Regions from separate parts of the Streptomyces sp. NPDC015661 genome, predicted to be linked through region 2. Evidence: riboswitches for the same ligand, from Rfam matches in the RefSeq annotation. Region 2 holds a riboswitch; each other region holds the start of a gene.
What was found. A riboswitch is a leader RNA that binds a small molecule or an ion and turns the genes downstream of it on or off. The one in region 2 is predicted to bind thiamine pyrophosphate.
Positions count from the first base shown of each region.

Region 1 (11,542 bases), on a different contig from region 2:
CCAGTGGGTCGCCGGCCGGGTCGCCGCGCAGCGCGAGCATGTTGCGGATGCCGGCGTCGGCGTACTGGCCGAGGACGTTGCGCAGTTCGGCGACCGAGTGGTCGACGGCCGTGAGGTGGGCGACGGGGGTGAGCGTGGTGTCGGAGGCGATCTTCTGGGTGGCCTTGACGGTGCCGCCGCGGGTGGAGCCGCCGGCGCCGTAGGTCACGGAGACGAAGCTGGGGCCGACCGCCTCGACGCGGCGCATGGCGTTCCAGAGGACCTGCTCGCCCTTCTCGGTCCGGGGCGCGTAGAACTCGAAGGAGTACGACGTGTCACCGGCAGCGAGGATCTCGCGCACCGTGCGTGCACGGTCCGATCGGACGGAAGCGGTTCCAAGGGCCATACCGGCAGGTTAGACGCGGTCCGGGGAGCCGCGGGAGCGCTGTCCGAGTGTTGGACACCTTTTCGGACAACTCGCCGGGCGGCTTCCCGCGGCTTCGGAGGGTCCTACACGCCGGCGCCCGAGTGTTGGACACCTTTTCGGACAACTCGCCGGGCGGCTTCCCGCGGCTTCGGAGGGTCCTACACGCCGGCGCGCTCACGGACGCGCTTGGCGAGGGCGGCCGTCGCGGCGGCGGGGTCGTCGGCCTCGGTGATGGCGCGGACGACGACGATCCGGCGGGCGCCCGCGTCCAGGACCTCGTCGAGGTTGGTCTCGTCGATGCCGCCGATGGCGAACCAGGGCCGGTCCTGGGCCAGACCCGCCGCGTACCGCACGAGGCCGAGCCCCGGCGCGTACCGTCCGGGCTTGGTGGGGGTGGGCCAGCAGGGGCCGGTGCAGAAGTAGTCCACGCCCGGCTCGGCGGCGGCCGCGGCCACCTCGGACTCGGCGTGGCAGGAGCGGCCGATCAGCAGCTCGTCGCCGAGGATCGCGCGGGCGGCGGGCACGGGCAGGTCGCCCTGGCCCAGGTGGAGGACGTCGGAGCCGATGGCGTGGGCGACGTCGGCCCGGTCGTTCACGGCGAGGAGCTTGCCGTGCCGACGGGCGGCCTCGGCGAAGACGGCGAGGTGCTCCAGCTCCTCACCGGCCTCCATGCCCTTGTCGCGGAGCTGCACGATGTCCACGCCGGAGGAGAGCACGGCGTCGAGGAAGGCGGGCAGGTCGCCCTGGCGCTTCCGGGCGTCGGTGCACAGGTAGAGGCGGGCGTCGGCGAGCCGCTCACGAGGCGTGGACATGGGTGGGTTCCCCCCGTTCGTGCGCCGGTGCCGCGGCGCCCGGCCCCTGGAGGGGCGGGGCGCCGCGACACCCGCGGGTGGTGTCTTCGGTGCGTACCTGCGTCAGATGGCGAGCGCCTGGGCGCGGCGCTTCACCTCCGTACCGCGATTCTCGTTGAGCGCCTGGGCGGGCGTGCCCGGCAGGCTCTCGTCCGGAGTGAAGAGCCACTCCAGCATCTCCTCGTTGGTGAAGCCGTCGTCCCGCAGCACGGTCAGGAGTCCGACGAGACCCTTGACGATCCTGTCGCCCTGGATGAAGGCCGCGGGGATCTGCAGGGCGTTGTTCTCGCCGCGGCGCACGGCGATGAGCTGGCCTTCCTTGATCAGCTGCCGCACGCGCACCACGTCGACATCGAGCATCTCCGCGATGTCGGGCACGTAGAGCCAGGCGGGGACGAGCGCATCGATCTTTACGTCAATCTCGGTCACAGGACAAGCCTGCCATCCCGGACTGACAGCCGGTAGTCGGGCCCTACCTGAGTGCCGCCTTCAGGGGGACGGACGGGTCCGCGGCGCGCTCCGGGTCGACGGGGACGGCGGCCTCGATGAGCTTGCGGCCCTGGGCCAGGTCGCGGGGGCGGCCGACGGCGAGGAGGGCCACGGGCACCCCGGCGCGCAGCCAGAGCACGGACCAGGCCTCGTCGGCCGGGTCGCCGCGCCACAGCAGCTGGTCCGCGTGCGCGTGGTGCCCGGCGTACTGGACGAAGCGGCCGAACTGCTCGGACCAGAAGTACGGCACCGGGTCGTACGGCGCGTCGGCGGCCCCGGTGATGGCCGCGGCGACCGCGCGCGGGCCCTGGAGCGCGTTGTCCCAGTGGTGGACGAGGAGGCGCTCGCCGTAGCGGGCGGAGGGGAAGGAGGCGCAGTCGCCGACGGCGTACACATCGGGCAGGGAGGTGCGCAGCCGGTCGTCGGCGGTGATGGCGCCGCTCGGGTCGAGGGCGATGCCTGAGCCGGTGAGCCAGCTCGTGGCGGGGCGGGCGCCGATGCCGACGACGACGGCGTCGGCGGCCAGTTCGCGGCCGTCGGCGAGGACGACGCGGCCGGGCGCACCGGGCTCGACGGTGAGCACGCGCGCGTGGGTGAGGAGTTCGGCGCCGTTCGCCCCGTACCACTCGGCCATGGGGGCGGTGACCTCGGCGGGCAGGGCTCCGGCGAGCGGGCGGTCGGCGGCCTCGACGACGGTGACGGCGCAGCCCGCCTCGCGCGCGGCGGTGGCGAACTCGGCGCCGATCCAGCCGGCGCCGACGACCACGACGGAGTGGCGGCGCTCCAGGACGGGCCCGAGGCGGACGGCGTCGTCGAGGGTGCGCAGCAGATGGACCCCGGGGACGCCCTCGGTGCCGGGCAGGGTGACGGGGTGGGCGCCGGTGGCGACGACGAGGGTGTCGTACGCGACGGGTCCGGCCTCGGTGTCGATCTCGTGGTCGGCGGGGCGCAGCCCGGTGACGTCCAGGCCGAGGCGGAGTTCGATGTCGAGGTCCTCGAAGTCGATCTCGAAGGCGGAGTCCTCGGCCTTGCCGAGGAGGATCGCCTTGGAGAGCGGTGGCCGGTCGTAGGGCTGGTGGGGTTCGGCCCCGATGAGGGTCAGGGGTCCGGTGAAGCCCTGCTCGCGCAGGGCGACGGCGGTCTGGACGCCCGCCATTCCGGCGCCGACGATCACGACGTGCTGCTGGGCCTGCTTCTGCTCGCTCACCCGACCACCTTACGCATCTGACGGACCGTCAGGAAGGGAGGGGTCTGTGGCCCCCGGGAGACGCGGGCTAGTCTGGCGGGCGTAAAGCACTCGCGGGAGCCCGGACGCACCGGGCTGAGAGGGAGGCTGGGACGGCCTCCGACCGTACGAACCTGATCCGGGTCATGCCGGCGAAGGGAGGGGCTGGACGCCCATGCGTTCTTCCGATGTCCTCGTGGTCGGGGGCGGCATCATCGGCCTGGTCACGGCCTGGCGGGCCGCGCAGCGCGGACTGCGCACCGCCGTCGTCGACCCGGACCCGGGCGGCGGGGCCGCGCGGGTCGCGGCCGGCATGCTCGCCGCCGTCACCGAACTCCACTACGGCGAGGAGACCCTGCTCGGGCTCAACCTCGCCTCCGCGGCGCGCTACCCCGCGTTCGCCGCCGAACTCGAGGAAGCCACCGGCCACGACGTCGGCTACCGGGCCTGCGGCACCCTCGCCGTCGCCCTCGACGCCGACGACCGGGCCCATCTGCGCGAACTGCACGCCCTGCAGACCCGCTGCGGGCTCGTCTCCGAATGGCTCAGCGGCCGCGACTGCCGCCGCCTCGAACCGATGCTGGCCCCGGGGGTGCGCGGCGGACTGCGGGTCGACGGCGACCACCAGGTCGACCCTCGCCGGCTGGCCGCCGCCCTCGTGGTGGCCTGCGAGCGGGCCGGGGTGGCCTTCCACCGCACGCTCGCGGAACGCCTGGAGGTCGTACGCGACCGGGCCCGCGGAGTCCTCCTCACCGGCGGCGAGGAGCTGACGGTCGACCAGGTCGTGCTCGCCGCGGGCAGCCTCAGCGGGCGGCTCGCGGGCGTGCCGGAGGAGGTGCTGCCGCCGGTCCGCCCCGTGAAGGGCCAGGTCCTGCGGCTCCGCGTCCCCGCGCCGTACGCCCCCTTCCTCTCCCGCACCGTCCGGGCCGTCGTCCGCGGCAGCCACGTCTACCTGGTGCCCCGCGAGAACGGCGAGCTCGTCGTCGGCGCCACCAGCGAGGAACTCGGCTGGGACACCACGGTGACGGCGGGCGGGGTGTACGAGCTGCTGCGCGACGCCCACGAGCTGGTCCCCGGTCTCACGGAGCTGCCGCTCACCGAGACCTGTGCCGGGCTGCGCCCCGGCTCCCCCGACAACGCGCCGCTGCTCGGCCCCACCGCCCTGCCCGGCCTGCACCTGGCCACCGGCCACTACCGCAACGGGGTGCTGCTCACCCCCGTCACCGGCGACGTCATGGCCGAGGCGCTCACCACGGGCGCCCTCCCCGACGAGGCGCGCCCCTTCACCCCCCGCCGTTTCTCCCCTGTACGTCAGGAGCAGCCCGCATGAACGTGTCCGTGAACGGAGAGACGCGCGAGCTCTCCGGCCCGCTCTCCCTGGACGACCTGGTGACCACCCTGACCACGGCCCGCTCCGGGGTCGCCGCCGCCCTCAACGAGACGGTCGTACCGCGCGGCGAGTGGGCCACGACGCTGCTGGACGAGGGCGACCGGGTGGAAGTCCTCACGGCCGTGCAGGGAGGCTGAGGAATGTCCGACGACGTCTTCACCCTCGGCGGTACGGAGTTCTCCTCCCGCCTGATCATGGGCACCGGCGGCGCCCCCAGCCTCGACGTCCTGGAACGCTCCCTCGTCGCCAGCGGTACGGAGCTGACGACGGTCGCCATGCGGCGCCTGGACCCGACGGTCCAGGGCTCGGTCCTGTCGGTCCTGACCCGGCTCGGCATCCAGGTCCTGCCCAACACCGCGGGCTGCTTCACGGCCGGCGAGGCCGTCCTCACGGCCCGCCTGGCCCGGGAGGCGCTGGGCACGGACTGGATCAAGCTGGAGGTCGTCGCCGACGAGCGGACCCTCCTCCCCGACGGGGAGGAGCTCCTCGCCGCGGCCGAGACGCTGGTCGACGACGGCTTCGTGGTCCTCCCCTACACCAACGACGACCCGGTCCTCGCCCGGAAGCTGGAGGACGTGGGCTGCGCCGCGATCATGCCGCTCGGCTCCCCCATCGGCTCCGGGCTCGGCATCCGCAACCCGCACAACTTCCAGCTGATCGTGGAACGGGCCGGGGTCCCGGTCATCCTCGACGCGGGCGCGGGCACGGCCTCCGACGCGGCGCTCGCGATGGAGCTGGGGTGCGCGGCGGTGATGCTGGCGTCGGCGGTGACCCGGGCGCAGGAGCCGGTGCTGATGGCCTCCGCGATGCGGGACGCGGTCTCGGCGGGGCGGCTGGCGTACCGGGCGGGCCGGATCCCGCGCCGCCACTTCGCATCGGCGTCCTCCCCGACGACGGGCCAGGCCCACCTGGACCCAGAACGCCCGGCGTTCTAACCACAACGAACCAACGCCCACCCCCGTTGTGGGCACTGGTCCCGCCGGGGCGCTGCCCACCCCGCCCACCCCCGTTGTGGGCAGGCGTTCCGCCGGGGCGGTGCCCACCCGCCGCCCCCGTTGTGGGCAGGCGTTCCGCAAGGGGCGGAACGGGTGGGCACAACGGACCCGCGCCCTGCCGGCGCCAGAGGCTTCCGAGCCTGAACCCGCACCACGTTGGGCGCCGCAGCTTGTGGTGCGGGTCCAGGCGCGGAACGCGGAGGCGCCGCTAGAGCGCGCCGTCCCGTGTGCCCACCCTCCCCCAAGCTCTCGGCTTCGCTCGAGCAGGGGGGACCCCCATCGCCCCAGCGGGACGATTGCCCACACGGGGGTGGGTGTGGGTGGGGGTGCCGCCCCGGACGGGCGCGGGCACACACGGCGGGGGCGGATGAGGGCGCCGTCCATCGGGCGCGGGTGCGGCGTCGTGCGGGGTGTGCGTCGCAGGTGGGCTGCAGTGGTGGGCGCCAGGCCCGGCACCCCGTACCGCCCTCGTAGACTCGTCGCCGTGGACACGACCCTTCAGGACCCCCTCGTCGGGCGGCTGCTCGACGGCCGCTACCGCGTGGACGCGCGCATCGCCGTCGGCGGCATGGCCACGGTCTACCGGGCCGTCGACACCCGCCTCGACCGCGTCCTCGCGCTCAAGGTGATGCACCCCGACCTCGCCACCGACGCCGCCTTCGTCGAGCGGTTCATCCGCGAGGCGAAGTCCGTCGCCCGGCTCGCGCACCCCAACGTCGTCGGCGTCTTCGACCAGGGCGCCGAGGGCGCGTACGTCTATCTGGCGATGGAGTACGTCGCCGGCTGCACCCTCCGCGACGTCCTGCGCGAGCGCGGCGCCCTCTCGCCCCGTGCCGCGCTGGACATCCTGGAGCCGGTGCTCGCCGCGCTCGGCGCCGCGCACCGGGCCGGGTTCGTGCACCGGGACATGAAGCCGGAGAACGTCCTGATAGGGGACGACGGCCGGGTGAAGGTCGCCGACTTCGGTCTCGTCCGGGCCGTGGGTTCGGCGACCGCCACGACCGGCGCGGTCCTCGGCACGGTCTCGTACCTCGCACCGGAGCAGATCGAGCACGGCACCGCCGACACCCGCGCCGACGTGTACGCCTGCGGTGTCGTCCTCTACGAGATGCTCACCGGCGGCAAGCCGCACTCCGGCGACACCCCCGCCCAGGTGCTCTACCAGCACCTGAACACCGACGTGCCCGCCCCTTCCGCCACCGTCCCCGGCCTCGCCCCGGAGCTGGACGACCTGGTCGCGGCGGCCACGGCCCGCAATCCCGAGCTCCGTCCGTACGACGCCGTCGCCCTGCTCGCCCTGCTCCGGGAGGCCCGCGCCGGGCTCGGCGACGAGCAGCTGGACGCCGTGCCCCCGCTGGCGCGCCCCGAGGCCCGGGACACCGCCGAGGACCGGACGAGCGTGATCGCCCGCCCCGTACCGGCGGCGACGGAGCACACCAACCGGCTGCCCGCCCCGGAGGCACCGCCCGCCGCCCGCAGGCGGCCGCCGCGCGGTCCCTTCCTCCTCGTCGCCGCCGTCCTCCTCGCCCTCGGCCTCGGCGCCGGCGTCTGGTACATCAATTCCGGCCAGTTCACCCGTGTCCCCGCCGTCCTCGGCCAGTCCGAGGCCGCCGCGACGAAGCGCCTCACCGACGCCGGTCTCGACGTCGGCGCCACGAAGCGCGACTTCAGCGACGTGTACGAGCGCGGCACGGTCATGGCCGTCGACCCGGCCCCCGGCGAGCGCGTCCGGGGCAACGACACGGTCACCCTCACCCTCTCCCGCGGCCCGCAGATCGTGAAGGTCCCCAACCTCAAGAACAAGCCGCTCGGAGAAGCCAAGCGCACCCTGAAGCGCGAGGGCCTGGCGCCCGGGGTGATCAGCTACGACTTCAGCGACTCCGTCGCGCAGGGCGCCGTGATCAGCTCCGACCCCGAGCCCGGCACCGAGCGCAGCCCCGACTCGGCCGTCGCGCTCGTGGTCAGCAAGGGCTCCCCGATCGACGTGCCCGACGTCAGCGGCGAGACGGTCGCCGACGCCACGGCCGCCCTCCAGGAGGAGGGGCTCACCGTCAAGGTCGCCCCGGAGCGGATCAACTCCCCGGAGGAGGCCGGCACCGTCGCGGCCCAGTCCCTCGCCGGCGGCAGCAGGGCCGCCGAGGGCGACGTCATCACCCTCACCGTCTCCAAGGGCCCGAAGCTGGTCGAGGTCCCGGACGTGACCGGTGAGACGACCGCCGACGCACAGGCGGCCCTGGAGGACGCGGGCTTCGAGGTGAAGGTCAAGAAGTCCTTCCCCTATCTCGGCGACACGGTCGCGAGCCAGTCCGTGGAGGGCGGCGGGACCGCGCCCGAGGGCTCCACCATCACCATCACGATCAAGGGACTCTAGAGACTCATGCGCAACCCCGTCGGCGGCCATGTCCCCGTGGCCGGTGGCCTCGCCACGGTCGGCCTCGGCTACGCCCGCGAGCTCGGCGCCGAGACCGTGCAGGTCTTCGTCGCCAACCCGCGCGGCTGGGCCACGCCGGTGGGCAACCCGGCCCAGGACGAGCGGTTCCGTGCCGAGTGCGAGGCCGAGTCGATCTCGGCCTGGGTGCACGCCCCGTACCTGATCAACTTCGGCTCCCACACCGAGGCCACGGTGGAGAAGTCCGTGGAGTCGCTGCGGCACTCGCTGCGCCGCGGCCGGGAGATCGGTGCGCAGGGCGTCGTGGTCCACACCGGCTCGGCGACCGGCGGCCGCCCGCGCGAGGTGGCCCTCGCCCAGGTGCGCGAGCGCATGCTGCCGCTCCTCGACGAGCTGACCCACGAGGACGACCCGTATCTGCTCCTGGAGTCGACGGCGGGCCAGGGCTTCTCGCTCTGCTCGCGGACCTGGGACTTCGGCCCGTACTTCGACGCCCTCGACCACCACCCCAGGCTGGGCGTCTGCCTCGACACCTGCCACATCTTCGCCGCCGGGCACGACCTGGCCGGGCCGCACGGGGCGGCGCAGACGCTGGACCTGCTGGTGGAGACGGTCGGCGAGGGACGCCTGAAGCTCATCCACGCCAACGACTCGAAGGACGTCGTGGGCGCCCACAAGGACCGCCACGCGAACATCGGGTCCGGCCACATCGGCGAGGAGGCGTTCCGCAATCTCCTGCGCCATCCGGCCACGGAGAACGTACCGTTGATCATCGAGACCCCTGGCGGCAAGGACGGGCACGTCGCCGACATCGAGCTCCTGAAGAAGCTCCGCGAGCGCCCTTTTTGATCATTCCTGTTGAGGAATACCCTAGAGGGGTATACGGTTTTCCTGGAGGCGGCAGGATCCGTAGAGGGGATCGGGGGCACTCCCATGAAGCACGAAGCGCACGAGCACCACGAACACGAGGGCCACGCGGGCCACGCAGGGCATGAAGCTCACGCCGACCGTGCGGGTCATGCGGGTCACGAGGGCCACGAGGCCCACCTGGCTCACGCCGGCCACGAAGGCCATGCGGACCACGGCAGCCACATGGACCACTCCGCCCACGCGGATCACGCCGAGCACGCGGGTCACTCAGGTCACACCGGCCACGAGGAGCACGCAGGTCACGCCGGCCACGAGGAGCACCATCACACCCCCGGCGGCACCGTCTCCTGGGCCATGGCCGCCCAGGCCACCCTGCACTGCCTCACCGGCTGCGCCATCGGCGAGATCCTCGGCATGATCATCGGCACCGCGTTCGGCTGGGGCAATGTGCCGACGATGATCCTCGCGATCATCCTGGCCTTCTTCTTCGGCTACGCGCTCACCCTGCGCGGCATCCTCAAGGCCGGCGTCGATTTCAGGACAGCCTTCAAGGTCGCTCTCGCCGCCGACACCCTCTCCATCGCCGTCATGGAGATCATCGACAACGGCGTCATCGCCCTCTGGCCCGGCGCCATGGACGCGCATCTCGACGAGCCGCTCTTCTGGATCGTCCTCGCGATCTCGCTCGGCGTCGCCTTCGTGCTCACCACCCCGGTCAACAAGTGGATGATCGGCCGCGGCAAGGGCCACGCGGTGGTCCACCAGTACCACCACTGAACGACACCACCACCGAGGCGGTCCGGAGCTGCTACAGCTCCGGGCCGTCTCCGGGTTCCTCCTGGTACGAGTAGCGCTGCTCCCGCCACGGGTCACCGAGGTTGTGGTAGCCGCGCTCCTCCCAGAAGCCCCGCCGGTCGGCCGCCATGTACTCCACGCCCCGGACCCACTTCGGCCCCTTCCAGGCGTAGAGGTGCGGGACGACGAGCCGCAGCGGGAAGCCGTGCTCGGCGGTGAGCAGCTCCCCGTCCTTGTGGGTGGCGAAAATCGTACGGTCCGAGGCGAAGTCGGCGAGCCGCATGTTGGCGCTGTAGCCGTACTCGGCCCAGACCATCACGTGCGTGACGTGGGGCGCGGGCGGGGCGAGCTCCAGGACCGTGCGGGCGGGGACACCACCCCATTCGGCCCCGAGCATGCTGAATTTCGTGACGCAGTGCAGATCGGCCACGACCGTGGAGAACGGCAGGGCCGAGAACTCCTCGTGGTTCCAGCACCGCTTGTCGCCGTCGGCCGTCGCGCCGAAGACGCGGAACTCCCAGCGGTCGGGCTTGAACCTGGGGACGGGCCCGTAATGGGTGACCGGCCAGCCGCGCTGGAGGCGCTGCCCCGGCGGCAGATCCGGCGGAAGCTCCGGCGAACGATCCGGCTGACCCGCTTCCCGGTGTACTCCGCTCTCCGGCTGACCCATGTCATCCATGGTGACAGACGGCGAGGGGTGGTCATGACCAAGCGACCGGGCGGGCGGCTCGATTCGGGCAAGTCCGACTAAGCCTGCACTTACTGGACGCCCCCCATTCGGGGTGCGAGGATGCGGCCATCCCGCCTAGTGACGGCATGGACACGTACCGTGGAAGGATCCTGAAGCGATGCAGGGCGACCCCGAGGTCCTCGAGTTCCTCAACGAGCAGCTGACCGGCGAGCTGACGGCCATCAACCAGTACTGGCTGCATTACCGCATCCAGGACAACAAGGGGTGGACGAAGCTCGCCAAGTACACCCGCGAAGAGTCCATCGACGAGATGAAGCACGCGGACAAGCTGACCGAGCGCATCCTGATGCTCGACGGCCTGCCCAACTACCAGCGGCTCTTCCATGTGCGGGTCGGCCAGACGATCACCGAGATGTTCCAGGCGGACCGCCAGGTCGAGGTGGAGGCGATCGACCGCCTCAAGCGCGGGATCGAGGTCATGCGCGCCAAGGGGGACGTCACGTCCGCCAACCTCTTCGAGGAGATCCTCGCCGACGAGGAGCACCACATCGACTACCTGGACACGCAGCTGGAGCTGATCGAGTCCCTGGGTGAGGCGCTGTACCTCTCGACGCTCATCGAGCAGCCGAGCTGAGTCCGTCAGACGGGCTCTAGGCCGCTTCCTGGAGCTCCGTGACCGTCTCGGCCGTCAGGGCGGGCATGCCCTGGTCCACGAGCTCGCGTCGCGGGCAGTTGCCGCGCCCGAGAATGGCTTGAATGCGACGGACGCAGGAGCCGCAGTCCGTGCCGGCCTTGCAGGCGGAGGCTATCTGGCGGGGCGTGCAGGCGCCCGCGTCCGCGTGCTCCTTGACCTGCTTCTCCGTGACACCGAAGCATGAGCAGACGTACACGCGGTTCACCTCCCGCCGAGATCGTTAAGGCTAACCTAACCTTACCCGGCACCCCGAAGGCGTAAAAGCCCTCGATACGACGATGGGGCACGGATCACAGCGATCCGTGCCCCATCCCCGTAGGAACCTACTTACTGATCGCGGTACATCTCCGCCACCAGGAAGGCCAGGTCGAGCGACTGGCTGCGGTTGAGCCGCGGGTCGCAGGCCGTCTCGTAGCGCTGGTGCAGGTCGTCGACGAAGATCTCGTCGCCGCCGCCCACGCACTCGGTGACGTCGTCACCGGTGAGCTCGACGTGGATGCCGCCCGGGTGGGTGCCGAGCGCCTTGTGGACCTCGAAGAAGCCCTTGACCTCGTCGAGCACGTCGTCGAAGCGGCGGGTCTTGTGGCCCGAGGCCGCCTCGAAGGTGTTGCCGTGCATCGGGTCGGTGACCCAGGCGACGACCGCGCCGGAGGCGGTGACCTTCTCGACCAGCTCGGGGAGCTTGTCGCGGACCTTGTCGGCGCCCATGCGGACGATGAAGGTCAGCCGGCCCGGCTCGCGGTCCGG
Region 1 is NZ_JBIBST010000003.1:392,104-403,645, reverse strand. Features, by position in the region: gene metF (methylenetetrahydrofolate reductase [NAD(P)H]) at 1-385, opposite strand, end outside; gene thiE (thiamine phosphate synthase) at 565-1,218, opposite strand; gene ACF07V_RS10295 (Rv2175c family DNA-binding protein) at 1,321-1,686, opposite strand; gene ACF07V_RS10290 (NAD(P)/FAD-dependent oxidoreductase) at 1,730-2,902, opposite strand; TPP riboswitch at 3,036-3,149, shown strand; gene thiO (glycine oxidase ThiO) at 3,147-4,301, shown strand; gene thiS (sulfur carrier protein ThiS) at 4,298-4,498, shown strand; gene ACF07V_RS10275 (thiazole synthase) at 4,502-5,296, shown strand; gene pknB (Stk1 family PASTA domain-containing Ser/Thr kinase) at 5,841-7,727, shown strand; gene ACF07V_RS10265 (deoxyribonuclease IV) at 7,734-8,594, shown strand; gene ACF07V_RS10260 (hypothetical protein) at 8,616-8,819, opposite strand; gene ACF07V_RS10255 (DUF4396 domain-containing protein) at 8,838-9,392, shown strand; gene ACF07V_RS10250 (sulfite oxidase-like oxidoreductase) at 9,424-10,080, opposite strand; gene bfr (bacterioferritin) at 10,259-10,735, shown strand; gene ACF07V_RS10240 ((2Fe-2S)-binding protein) at 10,752-11,000, opposite strand; gene ACF07V_RS10235 (class II 3-deoxy-7-phosphoheptulonate synthase) at 11,123-11,542, opposite strand, start outside.
Region 1: another riboswitch for thiamine pyrophosphate. It lies ahead of thiO (glycine oxidase ThiO); the one in region 2 lies ahead of thiC (phosphomethylpyrimidine synthase ThiC).

Region 2 (7,900 bases):
CCCGCGAAGGACTGACGCCACGGGCGGCGGCGCCCGAACCCGCCGTCATCCGACCCGCCGTCCCCGCCCCTGCCCGTGGGCAGGGACGGCGAAACCGGTCGACGTACCGGCCTCAACCCTGGACTGGACCTTCTCAATTCGGGCGAAACAACCAGTGAACCCGGAGTGGACCCGGATTCACCACCCCTGGTGCGTCACACAGGAGGACCCTCATTCCTATGATGGGCGGACGACACCGCGGACCACCCCGACCAGGCCGGTCCGCGATGTGCAGGGCATCGCGACGGTGGTGGAGGGGTCGATGACTCAGGGGGCCGGTCAGGAGCCCGTGGTACGCACGGCGACATTGCGTGACTTCCGCGTACCGCCGTACGCCCGCGTGCCCGTACAGGGTCATGCCGCCGAGCCCCTCACCCCGGAGGAACCGGCGTCGGCTCCCGCGGTCGAGACCGCACCCGTCGAACGTCTGTCCCCCGTCGAGCATCCGGCGTCCGCCGCGCACCTGCCTCCGGTCGCCCCTTCGCCGGTCGAGGCCGTCCCGGTGCCGACCCCGCAGGCCGCGGCCGCGCCGATCGAACCCCTCCCGGCAGCGCCCGCAGCCGAGGCCGTCCCGGCCGCACATGCCGCCCCCGCCACTCCGGTCGCGCCCCCCGCCCCGGTCGCGCCCCCCGCGCCCGCCGCCCCGGTCGCGCCCCCCGCGCCGGCCGCGCCCGCCGCCCAGCCCGTGCCCCCCGCGCCGCAGGCACCCGCGGCCGCGCCGATGCCCGCCGCGCCGACCCTCCATCTGGGTCACCGCCTCGCCCCGGCGTACACCACCTCCACGACCGGCTCCTCCATCGTCTCCGTCGCCACCGGTCACCCCGGCAACGCCTTCCCCGAGGGGGAGCCCGAGGGATACACGCCGACCGAGCGCGACCTCCCGGTCATCAACCGCGGCGACACCGTCCAGGTCCCGGTCACCCCCGAGCAGCCGGCCACCGCCCCGGTGCCCGCGAACGGCGACGGACCCGGCCCCCTCTACGTCGTCGGCGACGTCCACGGCTACCTCGACGAGCTCATCGCCGCGCTGCGCGCCCAGGGCCTCATCGACGAGAACGGCAACTGGTCCGCGGGGAACGCCCGGCTCTGGTTCCTCGGCGACTTCACCGACCGCGGTCCCGACGGCATCGGCGTCATCGACCTGGTCATGCGCCTCTCCGCCGAGGCCGCCGCCGCGGGCGGCTACTGCAAGGCCCTCATGGGCAACCACGAACTGCTGCTCATCGGCGCCAAGCGCTTCGGCGACACGCCCGTCAACTCCGGCGCGGGCACGGCCACCTTCCAGGCCGCCTGGCTGCTCAACGGCGGGCAGAAGCACGACATGGACCGGCTCCAGGACGTCCACCTCCAGTGGATGTCCCGGCTGGACGCCGTGGTCCGCGAGGACGACCACCTCCTCGTGCACTCCGACACCACCGCGTACCTCGAATACGGCCAGACCATCGAGGACGTCAACGACACGGTCCACGAGGTCCTCAACCGGAACGACGCCGACGAGGTCTGGGACCTCTTCCGGAAGTTCACCAAGCGCTTCGCGTTCCGCGACGACGGCGGCCCGCAGGCCGTCCAGGAGCTGCTGTCCACCTACGGCGGCCGCCGGATCGTGCACGGCCACAGCCCCATCCCTTACCTCCTCGGCCAGGTCGGCACGGAGGAGGGCGAGGACGGCGGGGGCCCGGTCGTCGACGGACCGCACGTGTACGCCGACGGTCTCGCGATCGCCATGGACGGCGGCGTGACCATGGCCGGAAAGCTACTGGTCGTCCAACTCCCCCTGAACGGCTGACGCATAACCCTGCGCATCCGGGGAAGTCGATTTCCGGAAACACCCTGTCAGGCCGTGGCGTCACCGCAATACCATCGGGTCATCCGTAGCAGGCTCTCCTCCGTTTCCGCCCAACCGACCGTTTCCCACGGCTGATCCGGGCCTACGGAGCATCGGGGGATGCACATGAACGTGGCTCCGCACCTGCTGACCGAGGACCGCGCCGAGTACGAGCGGGTCCTCGACGACGCACTGAGCACCGCCCACGCACGTCCGGATCTCGACGGAGTCGGAACGCGGCTCACGGTCGCGCAGCTGCGCGCCATGACGCTGAACGCGACAGCGCTGATCACCACCGCAGCGGCGAGCGAGTACGACCACTTCGTGAAGGTCCGCGAGCAGAACCGCGCGGCCATCGACACCCGCATACCCCTGGCGGACCCCGGCACGGGCGCCGGAGTCGTCGCCATCGTCACCGTGATGGTGCCCGTCCTCGCGGGCACCGCCGCCGCGATACTCCTGCTGGTCGGGGCGGTCCTGCACGCCCTCGCCCCCACGGTCGTGTTCGGCGAGACCCTGCTGACGGCCGGCCTCGTCTTCGCCGCCCTCGCCGCCGCCGGCCTGCTCAGCGCGGGCGCCGGCCTCCTCCTGACCGCCCTGCGCAACAGACCGGCCGCGGCGGACGGAACCGCCACGGCCGACGACGAACTCACCCAAGCCCGCGAGGCCTGGCGCCGCGCCCTCCTGGAACGCGGCATCCTCCCCTTCCTCCGGGCCGCCCTCGCCGCGACCGACCCCCCGGCCCCACCGAATCCCTGAGGAACGGCCGGTCCGGGGGCTGATCGGACTACTCGGCCAGCGGCAGGTACACCCGGTTGCCGGAGGCCGCGAACTCCTTCGACTTCTCCGCCATGCCGTCCTCGATCTCCTGCTGCGTGCCGCCGTGCTCGCGGCGGATGTCCTGGGAGATCTTCATCGAGCAGAACTTCGGACCGCACATCGAGCAGAAGTGCGCGGTCTTCGCCGGCTCCGCCGGGAGCGTCTCGTCGTGGAACTCGCGGGCGGTGTCCGGGTCGAGGGCCAGGTTGAACTGGTCCTCCCAGCGGAACTCGAACCGCGCGTCCGACAGCGCGTCGTCCCACTCCTGCGCGCCCGGGTGGCCCTTGGCGAGGTCCGCCGCGTGCGCCGCGATCTTGTACGTGATGACGCCGGTCTTCACGTCGTCGCGGTTCGGCAGGCCGAGGTGCTCCTTGGGCGTGACGTAGCAGAGCATCGCCGTGCCCCACCAGGCGATCATCGCCGCGCCGATGCCCGAGGTGATGTGGTCGTACGCCGGGGCGACGTCCGTGGTCAGCGGGCCGAGCGTGTAGAACGGCGCCTCCTCGCAGATCTCCTGCTGGAGGTCGATGTTCTCCTTGATCTTGTGCATCGGGACGTGGCCCGGGCCCTCGATCATCGTCTGGACGTTGTGGCGCTTGGCGATCGTGTTCAGCTCGCCGAGCGTCCGCAGCTCCGCGAACTGCGCCTCGTCGTTGGCGTCCGCGATCGAGCCGGGGCGCAGACCGTCGCCGAGCGAGTAGGTGACGTCGTACGCCGCCAGGATCTCGCAGAGCTCCTCGAAGTTCGTGTAGAGGAAGTTCTCCTTGTGGTGCGCGAGGCACCAGGCGGCCATGATCGAGCCGCCGCGCGAGACGATGCCGGTCTTGCGGCGCGCGGTGAGCGGCACGTACGGCAGGAGCACGCCGGCGTGCACCGTCATGTAGTCGACGCCCTGCTCGGCCTGCTCGATGACCGTGTCCTTGTAGATCTCCCAGGTCAGCTCCTCGGCCTTGCCGTCGACCTTCTCCAGGGCCTGGTAGAGCGGCACGGTGCCGATCGGCACGGGGGAGTTGCGCAGCACCCACTCGCGGGTGGTGTGGATGTTGCGGCCGGTGGACAGGTCCATGACCGTGTCGGCGCCCCACTTGGTCGCCCAGGTCATCTTCTCCACCTCCTCCTCGATGGAGGAGGTGACGGCGGAGTTGCCGATGTTGGCGTTGACCTTCACCAGGAACCGCTTGCCGATGATCATCGGCTCGATCTCCGGGTGGTTCACGTTCGCCGGCAGCACGGCGCGGCCCGCGGCGATCTCCTCCCGTACGACCTCGGGGGAGACGTTCTCGCGGATCGCCACGTACTCCATCTCCGGGGTGATCTCCCCCCGGCGGGCGTACGCGAGCTGGGTCACGGCCTCGCCGTTGCGGCCCCGGCGCGGCAGGCGGGGGCGGCCGGGGAAGACGGCGTCGAGGTTCTTCAGCCCACCGCCGCGCGGCGAGGTGTGCTTGATGCCGTCGTCCTCGGGGCGGACCGGACGGCCCGCGTACTCCTCGGTGTCTCCGCGCGCGATGATCCAGTTCTCGCGCAGCGGCGGAAGGCCCCGCCGGACATCGGTGTCGATGGTGGGGTCAGTGTACGGGCCGGACGTGTCGTACAGCGTCACGTCCTTGCCGTTGGTGAGGTGCACCTGACGGACGGGCACCCGGAGGTCGGGGCGCGAACCCTGGACGTACCCCTTGTGCCAGCCCGGCGTGCGCTCCTGCCCGTCGGTCTGGTTCTGGTCGGAGGCAGGCGTGCGTGCATCCTGAATGGTCATGAGACCGATCTCCCTACGCCGGCATTACCCGGTAACAGGTTCGGCGGTCGGCGCAGCCTCCTCCCGTACGTGCGTACGGTGATCAGCGCCCTCTCAGCCCGGTGCTCCGAGCTCCCGCGTGTGCAAAGGTGCCACCACGCTAGCGTCATCACGGGCGTGCTGAACAGTGGGCCCCCGCCGTTCTTGCGATGATCGGTCGGTGACTTCCCCCCAGCAGAGCCCCGAGCCGCACGACCACGCCCACGGTCCCGGACACGACTCCGGGCCCTCCCACGGCCACGGAGGCGGCCAGGGAGGCGGCCACGGAGGCAGTCCCGGAGGCGGCCACGGAGGCGGCCATGGCCACAGCCACAGTCACGGGCCCGCCGCCCCGGTCTCGCGCCATCTCCGCAAGGTCATCGCCGCCATCCTGATCCCCTTCGCCACCGCCGTCGCGGTGGGACTCGTGGTCCTGTGGCCGGGCGGCACCCCCGCGCACGAGCGCACCGGCGTCGGCTTCGACCGGCAGACCCAGCAGGGCAAGGTCGCCTCCGTCGAGCACGTCGACTGCAAGGACGTGAACGCCGCCCAGGTCCCGCCGACCGGTGACACCTCCACTCCGGAGGGCCGCGAGGCGGTCAACGCCCAGCAGGGGCAGTGCGAGAAGGCGACGATCGAGGTCACCAGCGGCGCGGACAAGGGGCGCACGTTCGTCGAGATCGTGCAGCCGGACGCCCCGCGCCAACTGCACGAGGGGCAGGGCGTGGTGGTGGCGTACGCCCCCGACGCCCCGCACGACCTGCAGTACTCGGTGACCGATGTGAACCGCAAGCTGCCGCTGGCGGTGCTCGCCGGCATCTTCGCCGTCGCGGTCGTGCTGGTCGGCCGGATGCGGGGTGTCATGGCGCTGATCTCGCTCGCCGTGAGCTTCCTCCTGCTGACGTACTTCATCCTGCCGGCGATCCTGGAGGGGTCGAACCCGCTGGTCGTGGCGGTGGTCGGGTCGAGCGCCATCATGCTGATCGCGCTCTACATGTGCCACGGGCTCTCGGCCCGCACCTCGGTCGCCGTGCTCGGCACCCTGATCTCACTGCTGCTGATCGGTCTGCTCGGCTCGCTCTTCATCGGCTGGACCTCGCTCAGCGGCAACACCGACGACTACACCGGTCTGATCCACGGCCTGTACCCGGAGATCGACATGTCCGGCCTGCTGCTCGCCGGGATCATCATCGGTTCGCTCGGTGTGCTCGACGATGTGACGGTCACCCAGACCTCGGCGGTCTGGGAGCTGCATCAGGCCGATCCGGGCATGGGGCCGCGCGGCCTGTACCGGGCCGGCATCCGGATCGGCCGCGACCACATCGCCTCGGTCGTGAACACGCTGGTGCTCGCCTACGCGGGCGCCGCACTGCCGCTGCTCCTGCTCTTCTCCATCGCCCAGAGCAGCATGGGGACGGTGGCGAACAGCGAGCTGGTCGCCGAGGAGATCGTCCGGACGCTGGTCGGGTCGATCGGTCTGGTGGCGTCCGTTCCGGTCACCACGGCGCTCGCGGCGCTGGTCGTCTCAGCCGACCGGCCGGCGTCCGGGGGCGGGAAGCCCGCGGCCGTACGGGGAGGGCGGCGCCGCCGCGCCAAGTGAGGTGTACGTGCTGAGGACTCGGGCCGGCCCGGCTCGGGGAGGGTCCGGCTCGAACGGCCCTGATCAGGCGGGCCCGGCGTTCTCTTCGGCCAGAATCCGGCCCAGTGCGGCCTCCAGGTGGTCCTCGAAGTCGCCGAGTGTCCGTTCCTGACCAAGCGGAACCAGCTTGTCCGTTCGGTCGAGGAAGGCGACCAGAGGCGGCGCACTGGCCCGGAAGAGCGCGCGATCGCCGCCCACCTGGAGCCGGATGGAGACGTCCGAGAGCCCCTCCGGCTCCGTCGGGGCGATGTGCACATCCCCGTCCCCACTGGGCCGGTTGATCCCGTCGAGCAGCAGCTCCCGTCCGAACGCCCAGGTCACGGGCGCGTCTCCGGGGAGGTGGAAGGTCATCCGCACCGCGTAGGGATCCCGGGTCTCATATCGGAGTTCGACCGGGATCTTGAAGGAGAGCTCCTCGGAGACGAGGAAGCTCATCAGGACCTCGGCCTGAACCGACTCTCGCATCATGTACCCCGCAGTAGATGAAGCAGTTGTGTAAACACAGCTGCTGAAAGCTGTGACCGAAACGGCCAGGAATGATCCCCCGTGGCCCTCTTGACGCAATCGTGCTGTACGCGCTAGCAGATCACAAGGAGTGATTTTTCAGATACTGATAGAGAACGCGAGCGAACCGAAGAGCCTCCCGATCTCCGTACGTAGCCGCTCGACTGCTGGGAGCAACCGTTCTTCCTGGTGGAGAGGGAGAGAAATCGCCATGGTGGCCGCCGTGGAGCCCGCGGTGATGGGGATGGCGGCACAGACCGTGCCGAGCGCATATTCCTGACGCTCCACCACGGGTTCCATTCGGTCCAAATTGCCCAAACGCTCCAAAAAGGCACGCTGGTTACGCACCGTGTACGGAGTGATGGCTTCCACCGGGTGGCGATCGAGGTGGTCTTGACGAGATTTCAGATCGAGTTGACTCAGCAGACACTGCCCGATCGCGTGGGCGTGCGCGGTCTCGCGGAAATCGGCCCACTCCTCCACCGCGGGCGCGTTGGGAGTGTCGGCGACGGCGACGAGCTCGATCTCACCCTCGCGGTAGAGGGCGAAGTAGATGGGTACACCGATCTCGTCCCGCCAGTGGGCCAGGGAGTCTTCGATCTTGATGCGACGATTCTGCACATCTCCGCCGCCGGCCAGTCGGACGGCGGCGTCGCCAAGGACGAACACACCCTTGTCGCGGAGCAGATAGCCCTCGTGCGTCAGGGTGCGGAGCAGGTGGTACGTGGTGGGCAGCGGAAGGCCCGTCTCACGGGCGAGCTGCTTGGCCGGGGCGCCCTCCGCGTGGGAGGCAACGGCCTCCAGGAGTCTCAGCGCCCGCTGCACCGAGCCGATCAGGGTAGGCGCAGCCGTCTGCGTAGCCGTGGCCAAAGGTCACCCCCAGGCGTGACGACGGATGCAGTGCACCCGCCCGCGGGGGCCGCCCCCGCGCGCCCGCCGGGCCTGGGAAACCGCTGGTCAGTATGGAGGTCTACGCCTGTAGTCCCCAATGCGGCGGAGGGATTCCACTCTAGTGGCAGCTCCGGGGCCCACACCCGGATTAGCCCGGCGCGTTCCCTCGCCCGGGCTAATGCCTGCCGTCGGCTTCATACTGATCAGTAGCTTGTGCTACCAGTCCTCACGCGACCTGGCGGAGGAGGTGAACTTGCGCACGACGTAGACCAGTCCGGCGACGAGGGCCACGAAGAGCAGCACCTTGAAGAGCAGAGCGACCACGAAGGTCAGGACGCTGGTGATCAGCCCTCCGAAGACGAACAGGGCGAGAAGGGGTATGGCGACCCACTTCACCCACCAGGGCATCCCC
Region 2 is NZ_JBIBST010000012.1:205-8,104, forward strand. Features, by position in the region: partial or broken gene ACF07V_RS29460 (substrate-binding domain-containing protein) at 1-15, shown strand, start outside; gene ACF07V_RS29465 (metallophosphoesterase) at 302-1,825, shown strand; gene ACF07V_RS29470 (hypothetical protein) at 1,985-2,623, shown strand; gene thiC (phosphomethylpyrimidine synthase ThiC) at 2,652-4,436, opposite strand; TPP riboswitch at 4,430-4,564, opposite strand; gene ACF07V_RS29480 (YibE/F family protein) at 4,636-6,054, shown strand; gene ACF07V_RS29485 (SsgA family sporulation/cell division regulator) at 6,118-6,558, opposite strand; gene ACF07V_RS29490 (IclR family transcriptional regulator) at 6,697-7,467, opposite strand; gene ACF07V_RS29495 (DUF5326 family protein) at 7,705-7,900, opposite strand, start outside.

Region 3 (11,542 bases), on a different contig from region 2:
GCCGAAGGCGACGTTGCCGCCGACGTCCCGCTGCGGGAACAGCTGGTGGTCCTGGAACATCAGGCCGACGCCCCGCCGGTGCACCGGCACCCCCGCCTGGTCGGCGCCGCCGAGCAGCACCCGGCCCCCGTCGAGCGCCTGGAGCCCGGCGACGGACCGCAGCATCGTGGACTTGCCGCTGCCGCTGGGGCCGAGCACGCACACGATCTCGTGCTCGGCGACCTCCAGGTCCACGGCGTCGAGCACGGCCCGCTCCCCGAACCGTACGGTCGCGGCCTCGATCGAAAGCATCAGAACTCCCCGGAGGTCCGGTCGGTGCGGAGCCGCTCGAGGAGGAGCAGGGACACCGCGCACACCACCATCAGAATCGTCGAGAGGGCCATCGCCTGGCCGTAATTGAGCGCGCCGGGCCGGCCGAGCAGCCGGGCCACCGCCACCGGCAGCGTCGGGCTCTCGGGCCGGGCGATGAAGACGGTCGCGCCGAACTCGCCGAGCGACACCGCGAAGGCGAACCCGGCCGCGATGAGCAGCGCCCGCCGCACCAGCGGCAGGTCCACCTCCCGCCAGGCCCGCCAGGGCGAGGCGCCGAGCACGGCCGCGGCCTCCCGCAGCCGCTCGTCCACCGCGCGAAGGACCGGCAGCATCGTCCGTACGACGAAGGGGACGCCGACCAGGGCCTGCGCGAGCGGGACGAGGATCCAGCTGGCCCGCAGGTCGAACGGCGGCTCGTCGAGCGTGATGAGGAAGCCGAAGCCGACGGTGACGGCGGAGACCCCGAGCGGCAGCATGAGCAGCGCGTCGAAGCCCCGCACGAGCCGCCCGGCCCGCCGCCGGGTGAGCGCCGCCGCGGCGAGTCCGCCGATCGCCACGGCGATGGCGGTGGCGGCCACCGCGTACCGCAGGGAGTTCCCGATGGCCTCCAGCGGCGGGACGAGGAAGGTCCCGGACTCGTCGAGGGAGCCGAGCGCCCGGTAGTAGCCGAGCCCGTACCCGTCCGGCCCGGCGAAGGACCGCTCCACGAGGACACCCAGCGGCAGCAGGATCAGCAGCGCCACCGAGCCGAGGACGCCCGCGAGCAGCGCCCACTGCCCGGCGCCGCGCGGCCGGCGGGCGGCCGATTCGGCCGGTACGAGCCGGAGCGCGGTCTCGCGCCGCCGTACCGTCCAGCCGTGCACGCCGAGGATCGCGCCCACGGCCACGAACTGCACCAGCGTGAGCACGGCGGCCGTCGGCAGGTCGAGCAGCCGGGCGGTCTGCCGGTAGATCTCGGCCTCGAGGGTGGAGTACTGGTCCCCGCCGAGGATCTGCACGACGCCGAAGGAGGTGAAGGTGAAGAGGAAGACCATCAGGGCGGCCGCGGCCACCGCCGGCACGAGCGCGGGCAGTGTCACCGTCCGCCAGGCCGTCCAGCGCGAGGCGCCGAGGACCCGGGCGGCCTCCTCCTGCCGCGGGTCGAGCTGCGACCAGAGGCCGCCGACGGTGCGGACGACGACCGCGTAGTTGAAGAAGACGTGCGCGAGGAGGATCGCCCACACGCTGGTGTCGAGCCGCAGCCCCCACAGCTCGTCGGTGAGCCCGCCCCGGCCGACGAGCGCGAGGAAGGCCGTGCCGACGAGGACGGTGGGCAGCACGAACGGCACCGTGACGACCGCCCGCAGCACGCTCTTGCCGGGGAAGTCGAAGCGGGCGAAGACGTACGCCCCGGGCAGCGCCACCAGAAGGGTGAGCCCGGTGGAGGCGAGCGCCTGCCACACGGTGAAGCCGAGCACGTCGAGGATGTCCGGCCGGCCCAGAGTCTCGCCGATCCGGCCGAACCGCCAGGCGCCGTCGGGCCGGAGCCCGCGGTCCACGATGGACACGACGGGCCAGGCGAAGAAGACCCCGAAGAACGCGACGGGCAGGGCCATGAGGCCCAGCCGTGCCGCGTTCCCCTTGAGGTCGCGGGTCACTTCAGGACGAGCGACGACCACTGCTGGATCCACGGGTCACGCTTCTCGGCGATCTTCTCGGGCGCCATGGTCTCCGGCTTCTCGATCACCACGCCGTGCTTGGTGAAGAGCTCCGGCAGGGCCGCGTCCTTCGCCACCGGGTTGACGAACATCTGGAGCGGCATGTCCTCCTGGAACTTCTTGGCGATCAGGAAGTCGATCAGCGCCTTGCCGCCCTCGGGGTTCTTCGCCCCGTTCAGCAGGCCCGCGAACTCGATCTGCCGGAAGCAGGTGCCGGTGGAGACCCCGGTGGGCGCGACCTTCGGCTGCGGCTCGCCGTACAGCACCTCGGCCGGCGGGCTGGAGGCGTACGACACCACGAGCGGCCGGTCGCCCTTGGCCTGCTTGCCGCCGGCCGAGCCGGAGAACTCCTGGTTGTAGGCGAGCTCCCAGCTGTCGACGGTCTTCACACCGTTGGCCTTGAGCTTCTTCCAGTAGTCCTGCCAGCCCTCGTCTCCGTACTTGGCGGCCGTGCCGAGGAGGAAGCCGAGGCCCGGGGAGGACCGCTCCGGGTTCTCCACCACGAGCAGGTCCTTGTACGCCGGCTTCGCGAGGTCGTCGAAGGTCTGCGGCGGCGCCAGCTTCTTGTCGGCGAAGTACTTCTTGTCGTAGTTGACGCAGATGTCGCCGGAGTCGATCGGGGTGACCCGGTGCTCCTTGTCCAGCTGGTACGCGGCCGGGATCCGGTCCAGGCCCTTCGCCTCGTACGGCACGAAGATCCCGTTGTCGAGGGCGCGGGAGAGCAGCGTGTTGTCGACGCCGAAGAAGACGTCGCCCTGCGGGGAGCCCTTGGTCAGGATCTCCTTGTTGACGGCCTCGCCGGCGTCGCCGCTCTTCAGCACCTTGACCGTGAAACCGGTCTGCTTGGTGAAGTCGGCGAGCACCTCCTTGGAGGCGTTGAACGAGTCGTGGCTCACCAGCGTCACCGTCTTCGGCGCGGGCCGGTCGGTCTTGCCGGCCGAGCCCTGGCCGTCGTCGGTGCCGCACGCGGCGAGGCTGGTGACGCCGAGCGCCGCGACGATCGCGACGGCGGCGGCCTTCTTGATGCTCACTGGATTCCTCCTGGGTATGACCAGGAAGAGACGCGGCCCTGCCCACGTCCGGCGGACCGGGCGCGGGCAGGGCGCAACAGCTTGAGTTACGACCGAACTTCCTACCCAGAATGACCTGGGCGAGGTTCAGAGGGTCTGCGGTCTACGGTTACCGCACTCTCAGCGCTGTGGCGCTCCCCTGTCGGAATATGGAGATGTGTTCGAGCTCAGACTACAAGGTCAGCGCTCGGCCGCCGCGAGCTGTCCACAGGCACCGTCGATCTCCTGACCGCGGGTGTCCCGCACGGTCACCGGCACGCCGTGGCGGGCGATCGCCTCGACGAAGGCCTTCTCGTCCTCCGGGCGGGAGGCCGTCCACTTCGAGCCGGGCGTCGGGTTCAGCGGGATCAGGTTGACGTGCACCCGCTTGCCCTTGAGCAGCCTGCCGAGCAGGTCGCCGCGCCAGGCCTGGTCGTTGATGTCCCGGATGAGGGCGTACTCGATGGAGATCCGGCGCCCGGACTTCTCCGCGTACTCCCAGGCCGCGTCGAGGACCTCCCGCACCTTCCAGCGCGTGTTGACGGGCACGAGGGTGTCGCGGAGCTCGTCGTCCGGGGCGTGCAGCGAGACCGCGAGGCGGCACTTGAAGCCCTCGTCGGCGAAGCGCAGCATCGCGGGCACGAGCCCGACGGTGGAGACGGTGATGCCGCGCTGCGAGAGACCGAGCCCGTCGGGCTCCGGGTCGGTGAGCCGGCGGATCGCGCCGACGACCCGCTTGTAGTTGGCGAGCGGCTCGCCCATCCCCATGAACACGATGTTGGACAGCCGCGCCGGTCCCCCGGGCACCTCTCCGTCGCGCAGGGACCGCATGCCGTCCACGATCTGGTGCACGATCTCGGCGGTCGACAGGTTCCGGTCGAGCCCGGCCTGCCCGGTCGCGCAGAACGGGCAGTTCATGCCGCAGCCGGCCTGCGAGGAGATGCACATGGTCACCCGGTCCGGGTAGCGCATGAGCACGGACTCCACGAGCGTGCCGTCGTGCAGCCGCCACAGGGTCTTACGGGTGGTGTCGTCGTCGCACGAGATGTGCCGCACCACGGACATCAGGTCGGGCAGCAGCTCCCCGGCGAGCTTCTCCCGCGAGGCGGCCGGGATGTCGGTCCACTCGGCGGGGTCGTGCGCGTACCGCGCGAAGTAGTGCGTGGACAGCTGCTTGGCGCGGAACGGCTTCTCGCCGATCGCGGCGACGGCCTCCTTCCGCTCGGCGGGCGAGAGGTCGGCCAGGTGCCGCGGCGGCTTCTTGGCTCCGCGGGGGGCGACGAAAGTGAGTTCTCCGGGCTTCGGCATGGTGCTACCAGTGTCGCAGACACGCGCCGGTGTCCCTGCGCGTGCAGGGTGTGGGGGCTCACGGCGCGGGACGGCCGGGCTGGGTGCGGGGGATGCGGGAGGTGAAGAAGAGCGACACGACGGAGGCGGCGGCGAGGATCGCGAGGGCCGCGCGCAGGCCGTCGAGGCGGGCGGCGGCGTTCGCGTCGAGCGCGGCCGCGGACACCTCCGGGCTGACGCCGGCCTCGTTCAGGGCGGTGGTGAGCTGCTCGTCCGAGAGGAAGGGGACGCCGCTCGCGAGTTCCACGGCAGCCGTCTCCTTCACCTCGGCGGGAACCGCCGGGTTCTGTTCGACGGAGGCCAGGAACGAGGACGTGAGCACGCCGATCATGAGCGATCCGGCGAGGGCGGTGCCGATGGAGGCGCCGAGGTTGGTGACGGAGTTCTGGATGCCGCCGACCTCCGCGCTCTGCCGGTCCGGGACGGCGGACACGGTGACGGCGCCGAGCTGGGAGGCCAGCGCGCCCATCCCGAATCCGACGAGCAGCAGCGGCACGGTGACGACCTCGGCGCCGGCGTCCGCGTCGAGCGCGGCCATCAGCACGATCGCGCCCGCGAGCAGCGCGAACACCCCGATCCGTACCACCCGGCGCGGGGAGGCGTCGGGGAAGAGCCGGGGGATCAGGAGGGCGGCGGCCAGCAGGGTCACCGACAGGGGCAGGATCCGGGCGCCGGTGCTGAGCGCGGAGAGCCCCAGCGCGACCGACAGATAGAGCGGGACGACGAAGAAGACGCCCATCTGGACGAGGTACTGGAAGAAGAACATGGTCAGGCCGCCGGTCAGCTGCCGGTTGCGCAGCATGTCCGGGTGGACGAGCGGCTCCCGGTGGCGGGCGACGAGCCGGGCCTCCCAGCGCAGGAAGAGCCAGATCAGCAGGAGACCCGCCAGCATCAGCCACACGACGAGCGACACCCCGAGCCAGGCGGGCGCGTCCGCCTTCGGCCGCACCCAGCCCCACTCGTCGGAGCGGAGCACGCCGTACACGAAGACCCCGAGTCCGGCCGCGCAGAGCAGGGCGCCCAGGTAGTCGACCCGCGGGCGTTCCTCGCTGACGGCGTCGGCGATACGGCGGGCGAACACGAGGATCACAAGCACCAGCAGCACCTCGCCGGCGAAGACCCAGCGCCAGGAGAAGTACGTGGTGGCGATGCCGCCGATGAGGGGCCCGAGCGCGATCGCGACGGCTCCGGCCGCCGCGACGACGCCGTACGCCATGGGGCGCCGCTCCGTGGGGAAGTTGCCGGCCACCAGGGCCACGATCGCGGGCATGATGAGCGCGGCCCCGACGCCTTCGAGGAACGACCAGCCGAACAGCAGCAGCGGCAGGTTCGGCGCGAGGGCGGTGGTGAGGGAGCCCGCGCCGTAGACGCAGCAGCCGATCATGAAGGCCCGCTTGCGGCCGATCAGCGTGCCGACCTTGCCCCCGGGGATCATGAGCATCGCCATCACCAGCGTGTACGCCGTGATGGCGCCCTGGATCCCGGTGATCGTGGTGTCGACGTCCTCGGCCACGGTCGCGATCGACACGTTCATGACGGAGCTGTCGAGCGCCATGAGGAACTGCCCCGCCGCGAGGGTCAGCAGGATCGAGAGGGCCCCGGAGGGCGGCTCGGCCGGCCGTGCCGTGGGAGATGTCATGCGAGACAACCTTCCCGCGCCGGGGCACGGACCGCCGGGCTGCCTCCCGCTTCCCCCCACATGGCGGAACACCTGAGACGCGGACGGGCCCGCTGCCACGAAGGCAGCGGGCCCGTCCACGGACAACGGAGTCGAACGGCTCAGCCGGTCCCGACGAACAGCGCGAGCAGCAGCCACACCACCGGCGCCGTCGGCAGCAGTGAGTCCAGGCGGTCCATGATGCCGCCGTGGCCCGGCAGCAGCGTGCCCATGTCCTTGATGCCCAGGTCACGCTTGATCATGGACTCGCCGAGGTCGCCGAGCGTCGCGCTCGCCGCCACCGCGAGACCGAGGATCAGGCCCTGCCACCAGGCACCGTCGTCGATCATGAACTCCATGCACAGCGCGCCCGCCGCCATGGCGAACGCCACCGCGCCGACCAGACCCTCCCGGGTCTTGCCGGGGCTGATCCGCGGGGCCAGCTTGTGCTTGCCGAAGCGCCAGCCGACCGCGTACGCCCCGGTGTCGCTGACCACGGTCAGGATCAGGAAGGTCAGCACCCGCTGCGGCCCGTCGTCCGCGGTGAGCAGCATCGCCACGAACGTCGCCAGGAACGGCACGTAGAACGCGGCGAAGACGCCCGCCGTGACGTCCTTCAGGTAGCCCTCGGGAGGCTCCGTCATCCGCCAGACGAGCACCGCGAGCGCCGTCAGGGCCATCGCCACCCAGGCACCCTCGGCGCCCCGGACGTAGCCGGCGACGACCATCGCCGCGCCGCCGACCGCGAGCGGCACCAGCGGGGCCTTGATCGCCTTGCGCTCCTGGAGGCGGGAGGTGAGCTCCCACAGGCCGACGACCACGGCGACCGCTATCACTCCGACGAACGCCGGCTTCCAGATGAACAGCGACGCGATGATGACGGCACCGAGACCGACCCCGACCCCTATGGCCGCGCCCAGGTCGCGCCCCGCGCTCTTCTTCTGCCGTGGCGCCGTCGGCGCGGGCGGCGGAGGCGGGGTGGGGCTGGACATGGGCTCCTGCGGGTGCTCGTGCGGCGTCTCGTCACGGAACAGGGGACCGCTCGGGTGAGCGGCCCCCCGGCCGTGACCGTCCTGGAATCCGCCGGCGGGAACGTCGGGCACGATGGGCATGGGCCGAGTCTGCGCCGCCTGATGCCGATCGTATGCGGGACCCGCCGGGGCGGGCCCCTGGTCGGGTCCCCCGCGGCCGGTACCGGCCGGGGCCCCCCAGGAAGAGTCGTTCATCAGACCTCGAGCAGCTCGGCTTCCTTGTGCTTGAGCAGCTCGTCCACCTGCGCGACGTACTTCGCGGTGGTGTCGTCGAGCTCCTTCTCGGCGCGGCGGCCCTCGTCCTCGCCGACCTCGCCGTCCTTGACGAGCTTGTCGATGGTCTCCTTGGCCTTGCGGCGGACCGAGCGGATCGAGATCTTCGAGTCCTCGGCCTTGCCCTTGGCGACCTTGATGTACTCCCGGCGGCGCTCCTCGGTCAGCTCGGGGAACACCACGCGGATGATGTTGCCGTCGTTGCTCGGGTTGACGCCGAGGTCCGAGTCACGGATCGCCTGCTCGATGTTGCGCAGGGCGCTCTTGTCGAACGGCGTCACCACGGCCATGCGCGGCTCCGGGACGGAGAAGGACGCCAGCTGGTTGATGGGGGTGATGGCACCGTAGTAGTCGGCCACGATCTTGTTGAACATCGCCGGGTGCGCACGGCCGGTGCGGATCGCGGCGAAGTCCTCCTTGGCGACCACGACGGCCTTCTCCATCTTCTCCTCGGCCTCGAGGAGGGTCTCTTCGATCACCACTTGCTCCTGCGTGTCGTCGCGTTGTGTCCTGCACGGTGTACGACCGGCAGGGCTCTGTCCATCCCCTTGCGGGGCGGTTCCCCGGTTCGGGTCAGGCCCGGGTGCCCTGGTCGCTCACGAGCGTGCCGATCTTCTCACCCTTCACCGCGCGAGCGATATTGCCCTCGGCGAGCAGTTCGAAGACGAGGATCGGGAGGTTGTTGTCCCGGCACAGGGTGATGGCGGTGGCGTCGGCGACCTTGAGGTCGCGGGACAGCACCTCCCCGTACTCGAGGGCGTCGAACTTGACCGCGTCGGGGTTGCGCTTGGGGTCCGAGTCGTAGACGCCGTCCACGCCGTTCTTGCCCATGAGCAGGGCCTCGGCGTCGATCTCCAGGGCGCGCTGGGCGGCGGTGGTGTCCGTGGAGAAGTACGGCATGCCCATGCCCGCACCGAAGATGACCACACGGCCCTTCTCCAGGTGGCGCACGGCGCGCAGCGGGATGTACGGCTCGGCGACCTGGCCCATGGTGATGGCGGTCTGGACGCGCGAGTCGATGCCTTCCTTCTCCAGGAAGTCCTGGAGGGCGAGGCAGTTCATCACGGTGCCGAGCATGCCCATGTAGTCGGAGCGGGCCCGGTCCATGCCGCGCTGCTGGAGCTCGGCGCCGCGGAAGAAGTTGCCGCCGCCGATCACCACCGCGATCTCCGCGCCGTCGCGGACGACGGCCGCGATCTCACGCGCGATGGCGTGCACGACATCGGGGTCGACGCCCAGGCCGGTACCGCCGGAGAAGGCTTCTCCGGACAGCTTCAGCATGTAGCGGCCGGCCTTCTTGCCGTTGTTGTCGTCGCCCTGTACGGCGCCCTGGTTCATGGAGATCTCCTCGTGCACATACGAAGGAGGCCATTGCCTTGGGTCCTCGCGGTATCCCGTACGGCAATGGCCTCCTCGTCAGATCTGCGGTCGTCCTGCGCGGGCGCGGACGACTGCCTCAGACCCTACCGGGGTCCGGTGTCCGTCGCGTCTGCGTACGGACTCAGATGCCGACCTTGATGCGGGTGAAGCGCTTCAGGGTGACACCGGCCTCGTCCAGGACCTTCTGGACGGACTTCTTGTTGTCAAGGGCGTACGGCTGGCCGAGCAGCGTGGCGTCCTTGAAGAAGCCGTTGACGCGACCCTCGACGATCTTGGCGATCGCGGCCTCGGGCTTGCCCTCGGCGCGGGTGGTCTCCTCGGCGATGCGACGCTCGGACTCGACGACCTCGGCCGGAATGTCTTCCTTGGTGAGGTACTTCGGCGCGAAGGCGGCGATGTGCTGGGCGACACCCTTGGCGACGTCGGCGTCGGCCTTGTCGAACTCGACGAGGACACCGATCTGCGGCGGGAGGTCCGGCATCGTGCGGTGCATGTACGCGAAGACGAAGCCGTCGGCGTACTGCGCGAAGCGGTCGAGGACGATCTTCTCGCCGAGGTTGGCGTTGGCCTCGTCGACGAACGCCTGCACGGTCTTGCCGGCCTCGATCTCGGAGGCGAGCAGCGCCTCGAGGTCGGCCGGGGCCGTGGCGGCGACGTGCTCGGCCAGCTGGGCGGCGACGGCCTGGAACTTGTCACCCTTGGCGACGAAGTCCGTCTCGCACTTCAGCTCGACGAGGACGCCGGAGGTGTTGTCGTCGGCGATGAGGGAGACCACGGCGCCGTTCTCGGCAGAGCGGCCCTCGCGCTTGGCGACGCCCTTCTGGCCCTTGATACGGAGCGCCTCGACGGCCTTGTCGACGTTGCCGTCGGCCTCGTCCAGGGCCTTCTTGCAGTCCATCATGCCGGCGCCGGTGAGCTCGCGGAGCTTCTTGACGTCAGCGGCGGTGTAGTTCGCCATGAGTCTGTTTCTCTCTCGAAGTCTGAAAGATCGGGCGGGTCCACGGGTGGACGGCGGGGGCTTCGTGGGCCCCCGCCGTCGTCACCCGAAGGTCCTCAGGGTCCTGAAGGGTCAGGCCTGCTCGGCGTCCGCGGCCGGAGCCTCGGCGGCGGCCTCGGCCGGGGCGGCCTCGGCGGCGGGGGCCTCGGCGGCCTCGTCGGCCTTCTTCTCACCCTCGAGCAGGTCGCGCTCCCACTCGGCGAGCGGCTCGCCGGCGGCCTTCTCGCCCGGCTTCGAGTCGCCGGTCGCGGCGCCGGAGCGGGCGATGAGGCCCTCGGCGACGGCGTCGGCGATCACGCGGGTGAGCAGGGTGACGGAGCGGATCGCGTCGTCGTTGCCCGGGATCTTGTAGTCGACCTCGTCGGGGTCACAGTTGGTGTCGAGGATCGCGACGACCGGGATGTGGAGCTTGCGCGCCTCACCGACGGCGATGTGCTCCTTCTTGGTGTCGACGATCCAGACGGCGCTGGGCACCTTCTGCATCTCGCGGATACCACCGAGGGTCTTCTCCAGCTTGGCCTTCTCGCGGGAGAGGACCAGGAGCTCCTTCTTGGTGAGACCCGAGGCGGCGACGTCCTCGAAGTCGATCTGCTCGAGCTCCTTGAGGCGCTGCAGACGCTTGTAGACGGTGGAGAAGTTGGTGAGCATGCCACCGAGCCAACGCTGGTTGACGTACGGCATGCCGACACGCGTCGCCTGCTCGGCGATGGCCTCCTGGGCCTGCTTCTTCGTACCGACGAACATGATGGAGCCGCCGTGCGCGACGGTCTCCTTGACGAACTCGTAGGCGCGGTCGATGTACGACAGCGACTGGAGCAGGTCGATGATGTAGATGCCGTTGCGCTCGGTGAAGATGAAGCGCTTCATCTTCGGGTTCCAGCGACGGGTCTGGTGACCGAAGTGGACGCCGCTCTCCAGCAGCTCCCGCATCGTGACGACGGCCATGGCCATCTCCTTGGTTTTCTCGGTTGCGTTCCTGACGCCCCGGCGCGCCGTGCCACGAAGGACCGAAAGGCGCTGCCACCCGTCTCGGGGACTGGTGGCGGGGCGTGCGAAGTCGACCCGGTGACCCGAGTCGCCATAGGAAGTGTACGGGACCCCGGGAGCGCCGGGTGACGGCACTGTCCACAACGGGCGAGTAATCCCCGGATACCGCCCGCTCACCCCGCGAACCGGACGCCCGCGAAACCCTTCCCCCATGCACCTGCTCACGCTGCTCGCGACGCTGACCCTCCTCTGGCCGGTGGGCCCGCCCCCGCCGGAGATCCTCCGCGGCTGGCAGCCGCCGCCGGGCCCCTACGCCGCAGGTCACCGCGGCGTGGACCTCGCCGCTCCCCCGGGCACCCCGGTCCTCGCGCCGGCGGCGGGCACGGTCACGTTCGCGGGCCCGGTGGGCGGCCGGGGCGCGGTCACCCTCACCCTCCCGGGCACGGGCACGCCCCCGCTCCGCACGACCTTCACCCCGGTGACCCCCCTGGTCCCCCGGGGCACCCGGGTCGCACCGGGCACCCCGATCGCCGAGGTCACGGAGAACCCCCACTGCCCGAGGACCTGCCTCCACTGGGGCCTCCGGAGAGGCGACACGTACCTGAACCCCCTGGCCCTTACGCAACACCGCGCGTCAAGGCTCCTCCCCCTCACCCCGGGCGCCCCCTAGTCCCACCAGAACGACCAGCGGACCCGCCCGACGAGATCGGCCGCGTACTCGGGAAACGGGGAACCGGCCGGAGGGCAGGTCTGCGGGGGGGCGAAGGGCATGGGCGGACCGTAGGGGGCGCCACTGACATCGTGGCCGGGCC
Region 3 is NZ_JBIBST010000008.1:399,177-410,718, reverse strand. Features, by position in the region: gene ACF07V_RS23840 (ABC transporter ATP-binding protein) at 1-291, opposite strand, end outside; gene ACF07V_RS23835 (ABC transporter permease) at 291-1,907, opposite strand; gene ACF07V_RS23830 (thiamine ABC transporter substrate binding subunit) at 1,946-3,040, opposite strand; TPP riboswitch at 3,121-3,230, opposite strand; gene rlmN (23S rRNA (adenine(2503)-C(2))-methyltransferase RlmN) at 3,260-4,366, opposite strand; gene ACF07V_RS23820 (MFS transporter) at 4,425-6,044, opposite strand; gene ACF07V_RS23815 (phosphatidate cytidylyltransferase) at 6,185-7,288, opposite strand; gene frr (ribosome recycling factor) at 7,288-7,845, opposite strand; gene pyrH (UMP kinase) at 7,940-8,704, opposite strand; gene tsf (translation elongation factor Ts) at 8,868-9,704, opposite strand; gene rpsB (30S ribosomal protein S2) at 9,816-10,688, opposite strand; gene ACF07V_RS23790 (murein hydrolase activator EnvC family protein) at 10,942-11,400, shown strand.
Region 3: another riboswitch for thiamine pyrophosphate. It lies ahead of ACF07V_RS23830 (thiamine ABC transporter substrate binding subunit); the one in region 2 lies ahead of thiC (phosphomethylpyrimidine synthase ThiC).